2 linked regions of the Bradyrhizobium sp. AZCC 1610 genome follow. The protein of the gene in region 2 interacts with the protein of the main gene of each other region in a pairwise test. Links are inferred from orthologs where the notes say so. Each region holds a gene or a part of one and is shown on either strand. Other genes may lie near its edges.

Region 1 (2,872 bases), 4.0 Mb from region 2 along the record:
ACCGGCCGCTCCGCCTGCATGAATCAGTTGCGCCAGACCATCGACCGGGCGGCCAAGGCCAACAGCCGCATCCTGATCGTCGGCCCCTCCGGTTCGGGCAAGGAACTGGCCGCGCGCACGCTGCACAATGCATCGAGCCGTGCAGAAGGACCGTTCATCGTCATCAACGCCGCCGCGATCACTCCGGAGCGGATGGAAGTCGAATTGTTCGGTATCGAGCAGTCGAACGGCGAGCAGGCGCGCAAGCCGGGCGCGCTGGAGGAGGCCCACGGCGGCACGCTGTTCATCGACGAAATCGCCGACATGCCGCGCGAGACCCAGAACAAGATCCTGCGCGTGCTGGTCGATCAGACCTTTCAGCGCGCGGGCGGCACCGGCAAGATCCATGTCGATGTTCGCATCGTCTCCTCGACTGCGCGCAACCTGGAGGAAGAAATATCGGAAGGGCGATTCCGCGAGGATCTCTACCACCGGCTGTCGGTGGTGCCGATCCGCGTCCCCCCACTGTCGGAACGCCGCGAGGACATCCCCGAACTGATCGACTATTTCATGGACCAGATATCGGCGGCGACGGGCTTGCCGAAGCGGCAGATCGGCCAGGACGCAATGGCGGTATTGCAGTCGCATGTCTGGCCCGGCAACGTCCGCCAGCTCCGCAACAATGTCGAGCGCGTCATGATTCTGGCCGGCGGCGGTCCTGAAGCGATCATCACCGCCGACATGCTGCCGCAGGATGTGGGTTCGATGGTGCCGGCGATGCCGACCAGCAACAATGGCGAGCACATCATGGGACTGCCGCTGCGCGAGGCACGGGAAGTGTTCGAGCGTGACTACCTGATCGCGCAGATCAGCCGGTTCTCGGGCAACATTTCGCGCACCGCCGAATTCGTCGGTATGGAGCGTTCAGCGCTACACCGCAAGCTCAAGGCGCTTGGGGTTGGCTGAGACTTGAGTGAATCGCTTGTTCCGTACGTTCCGGAATCTGCGGCTCATCTCGCTCGCTTTGAGCCGATCCATGCACTTGCTTTGGAATATTTATCTCTTTCCGCACTTTTACGGAGAATGGCCACTGGGTTCCTGCTAGGCGGGGCCCGAACCGGCTTGCCTTAAAACCGCGCGTACCCTCTAATCGTGCTGCCGAGCCGACCGGAGGGGGATCTCAGGGGACGCCGGCGAGTCGGGGCAGGCTCCGTGAGAGAGCAACAACCGGCTTAACAAAAAGAAGCACGAGACGGCGGGACAAAAACAATGGCGGCAGACCGCGCACAAAATCTACAAGACACCTTCCTTAATCACGTTCGTAAAACGAAAACGCCACTAACGATTTTTCTGGTCAACGGAGTGAAACTGCAGGGGATTGTTACCTGGTTTGACAACTTCTGCTTGCTGCTTCGGCGCGACGGTCATTCGCAGCTTGTTTACAAGCATGCGATCTCGACCATCATGCCGGGGGCTCCGATTCAGTTGTTCGAAGGCGGCGAGGATGCACCGGCGTGAGAGTGAACTGATTGGAACCCCTTGAACGTAAAGGGAGTGCCGATCGTCCGCGGTCGGCGGGGGGTAAGCAAAGCGGGCGGGTGATCGTCATCGGCCCTTACTTGCGAATGCGCCGCGGCGATGCCGATGCGCAGGCGAGCGATGTCGAGCGCGACTCCGAGGCCCGGCTCGAGGAAGCGACGGGTCTGGCGCGCGCCATCGACCTCACGATCGCCGATGCGCTGATTGCGCCTATCAGCCAGATCAGGCCTGCGACCTATCTCGGCAAGGGCAAGGTCGAGGAGATCACCGGCCTGATCGCGGGCCACGATATCGAACTTGTGGTGATGGATTGCGCGCTGTCACCGATCCAGCAGCGCAATCTCGAGAAGGCGTGGAACACCAAGGTGCTCGACCGCACTGGCCTGATCCTAGAAATCTTCGGTCGCCGCGCCAAGACCAAGGAAGGCGCGCTGCAGGTCGAACTGGCGCATCTCAATTATCAGCGCAGCCGGCTGGTGCGCTCCTGGACCCATCTGGAGCGCCAGCGCGGCGGATTCGGATTCATGGGCGGCCCCGGCGAGACCCAGATCGAAGCCGACCGACGCCTGATCGGCGACCGCATCGCGCGGCTGGAAAATGAACTGAAGAAGGTGCAGGCGACGCGGCGGCTGCATCGCGCCGGCCGGCAGCGTGTGCCGTACCGCGTGGTGGCGCTGGTCGGCTATACCAACGCCGGCAAGTCGACGCTGTTCAACCGGCTCACGCGTGCCGACGTGCAGGCGGCCGACATGCTGTTTGCGACACTGGATCCTACGCTGCGCGCGCTGAGCCTGCCGCATGGCGGCAAGGCGATGCTGTCGGACACTGTCGGATTCATTTCGAACCTGCCGACGCAACTCGTCGCGGCGTTTCGCGCCACGCTGGAAGAGGTGCTGGAGGCCGATATCATTCTCCACGTCCGCGATATCTCGCATGAAGACGCGGAGGCGCAGGAGCGCGACGTCGACACCGTGCTGCGCCAGCTCGGAATTGATCTGGACGCCGGCGCGCGCATCCTCGAAGTCTGGAACAAGATCGATCGCTTCGATCCCGAGGAACGCGAAAACCTGCGCAATATCGCCGCGCGCCGTCCGGCGGAGCACCCCTGTTTCCTGGTCTCCGCCGTATCGGGCGAGGGCGTCAATGAGCTATTGACCGCGATCGAGGATCGGCTGGCGGCGACGCGCACGACGCTCGATCTGTCGATCGATGCTTCCGATGGCGCCGGCATCAGCTGGCTGCATCGCAATGCCGAAGTGCTCAACAAGGAGCTCCACGACGGCCGCTTCGACATGACCGTGCGCGTCGACGAGACCAAGCGCGACATCGTGGTCTCCAGGTTCGACGCCGTGCC
Region 2 (2,938 bases):
GCCGGCGCGATCAATTCCGCCGGCACGTCGCCCTCGTCCGAAAAATCAATCCCAGCCTCGATCAAGGCAGACGCTTCGATGATACGCGCGCGCCAATCGCGCGCTCTGTCGCCAAGCAGTCCCTTCAATTGGCGCAGCGCCTGGCGCCGCTGCCGATCGGTGTCGGCATGGATGAGATCATCGAGACCTTCGGCCTCGGTCAGATCGAGCTTGCCGTTCTCGAAAGCCCGTCGGGTAAATTCCCCGGGCTCGGCCGGGCGAACATCTTCGAATGCGGACAGCGCCGCGAACAAGGCGGCCAGCACCGCACGCCCGCCATGGACGTGAAATTCCGCGACGTCTTCCCCGGTCGCGCTGGCCGGACCCGGAAACCACAGCATCACGGCATCGTCGATCGGCCGCTGGCCGACATCCCCAAGCAGCACGCGGGCGGCCATTCGCGGCGACGGCAGTTTACCGGCAAGCGCCATCACGATCTTTCCAGCCTGCGGACCCGACACGCGCACCAACGCGATCGCGCTTGGTGGCCGGCCCGACGACAGTGCAAAGATGGTCTGATCCCGCGGATGCATGGCCTATTTGTGCGGGCGGTTTTGAAAAGGCAACGCGATTCGGGGCCTGAATGCGCAGGCGATACAGCGGGTCTACCGCGGACAGGGCGGCAATAATGCTGCAAAACCCCGGAGAAGCGCCCTCCTCCTGATACCTAGATCCAAACAAATAGTATAAAATTCAATATCTTAAATGGTTAACCAATCGCCAAGACCGATTTTCCAATGCTGCATTCGCATCGCAGCGACGCCCGCGGCATGAAAAAAGGCGCCTCGTAGTGTGCGAGGCGCCCTCCTCCAAACCCGGCCTGATGGCTCAGGTATTCATGGAATCGAAGAACTCCGAGTTGTTCTTGGTGTTCCGGAGCTTGTCGAGCAGGAAGTCGATCGCGTCCATGGTGCCCATCGGATTGAGGATCCGGCGCAGCACGTACATTTTCTTCAGAAGCTGCGGATCGGTGATCAACTCTTCCTTGCGGGTGCCGGAGCGCGAGATGTCGATCGCCGGGAAGGTCCGCTTGTCCGAGACCTTGCGGTCGAGGATCAGTTCGGAGTTACCGGTGCCCTTGAATTCTTCGAAGATGACTTCGTCCATACGGCTGCCGGTATCGACCAGCGCGGTCGCGATGATCGTGAGCGAACCGCCCTCCTCGATGTTTCGCGCGGCGCCGAAGAATCGTTTCGGCCGCTGCAGCGCGTTGGCATCGACACCGCCGGTCAACACCTTGCCGGATGACGGCACCACGGTGTTGTAAGCGCGGCCCAGACGTGTGATCGAGTCGAGAAGGATGACCACGTCGCGGCCGTGCTCGACGAGCCGCTTGGCCTTCTCGATCACCATCTCGGCGACCTGGACGTGACGCACGGCGGGTTCGTCAAAGGTGGACGACACCACCTCGCCCTTCACCGAACGCTGCATGTCCGTGACTTCTTCCGGACGCTCGTCGATCAGCAGCACGATCAGATAGCATTCCGGATGATTGGCGGTGATCGAATGCGCGATGTTCTGCATCAGCACGGTCTTGCCGGTGCGCGGCGGCGCCACGATCAGCGCACGCTGGCCTTTGCCGATCGGGGCGACGATGTCGATCACCCTTGCAGAAAGGTCTTTGCGCGTCGGGTCTTCGAGCTCGAGGCGGAAGCGCTGGTCCGGAAACAGCGGCGTCAAATTGTCGAAATTGACCTTGTGCTTGGACTTTTCCGGATCCTCGAAATTGAGGGTGTTGACCTTCAGCAGCGCAAAATAGCGTTCGCCTTCTTTCGGGCTGCGGATGTGGCCTTCGATGGTGTCGCCGGTGCGAAGGCCGAAGCGGCGGATCTGCGACGGCGAGACGTAGATGTCGTCTGGGCCGGGCAGATAGTTGGCGTCGGGCGAGCGCAGAAAGCCGAAGCCGTCGGAGAGAACCTCAACGACGCCTTCGCCGATAATGTCGATTTCCTGGATCGCGAGCTGCTTGAGGATAGCGAACATCAGCTCCTGCTTGCGCATGGTGCTGGCATTTTCGACCCCGTTCTCTTCCGCGAACGAGACGAGCTCGGCCGGCGTTTTCGATTTGAGGTCCTGGAGTTTCATTTCCCGCATTGGGGTGGTCCTGTGGAGTGTTTCTTTAGGGAAGGGGTGCGAGGTGGCTTAAGGAAAAAGCGGACACGAAAAATGGAAGGTCCGCAGGTCTAAGCAAGGAAAGCGCCGGTGAGGCTTCAAACCTGATGCGGCGGCCGGTCCAATGAAGGAGCCGGAACGCAACCACATCCGCCTGCGTGGGGTGGGATTTCGACAATATAGAAAATCATCCGGCGCTTCGCAAGCAGCTGGAAAACCGGGTCACGTCGAAAGCTCAGGTCTAGAACGGCTTCACGATCACCATGATAACGATGAGGATCATCAGAACAGTCGGTACCTCATTGATAATACGATAGAATTTTTGGCTTCTGGTATTCCGGTCGGCGGCGAAATCCTTGACCCAGCGGGAAAAAAAGCCGTGGACACCCGACAGGATGAGCACCAGCGTCAGTTTGGCGTGAAACCAGCCGGACGTGTACCAATGCCCGCTCCAAGCCAGATAAAGCCCGGCCAGCCAAGTGACGATCATCGCCGGATTGATGATCGCCTTCAGCAGTCGCCATTCCATCACCTTGAAAATCTCGGACTGCTTAGATCCGACCTCGGCCTCGCAGTGATAGACGAACAGCCGCGGCAGATAGAGCATGCCAGCCATCCACGAGATGATCGCAATCACGTGCAGCGCCTTGATCCACGGATACGCGGTGATCGTGATCCACTCGTACATTGCAGTCGCCTGACCTTGCTCGTCCCTGGAACTTCCGACGCTCGCAGCGTTGCGAAGAAGCGCTGCCAGCCAGGGGACGCAAGACATATCCGCAAAGCA

Evidence for each region. Proteins that work in one complex are often made in the same cells at the same time.
Region 1: the proteins of rho (region 2) and hfq interact in binary tests that used the Escherichia coli proteins (3 or more experiments, as listed by UniProt). The link is inferred for Bradyrhizobium sp. AZCC 1610 from one-to-one orthologs.

What each region holds. Positions count from the first base shown.
Region 1 is NZ_JAZHRR010000001.1:3,234,656-3,237,527, forward strand. It holds hfq (RNA chaperone Hfq), read left to right. Parts: upstream 1-1,248; coding sequence 1,249-1,497; downstream 1,498-2,872. Other genes in the region: ntrX (nitrogen assimilation response regulator NtrX), read left to right, coding at 1-945; hflX (GTPase HflX), read left to right, coding at 1,605-2,872. UniProt on the Escherichia coli protein: RNA chaperone that binds small regulatory RNA (sRNAs) and mRNAs to facilitate mRNA translational regulation in response to envelope stress, environmental stress and changes in metabolite concentrations.
Region 2 is NZ_JAZHRR010000001.1:7,247,431-7,250,368, forward strand. It holds rho (transcription termination factor Rho), read right to left. Parts: upstream 2,134-2,938; coding sequence 868-2,133; downstream 1-867. Other genes in the region: mnmE (tRNA uridine-5-carboxymethylaminomethyl(34) synthesis GTPase MnmE), read right to left, coding at 1-572; hemJ (protoporphyrinogen oxidase HemJ), read right to left, coding at 2,393-2,839. UniProt on the Escherichia coli protein: Facilitates transcription termination by a mechanism that involves Rho binding to the nascent RNA, activation of Rho's RNA-dependent ATPase activity, and release of the mRNA from the DNA template.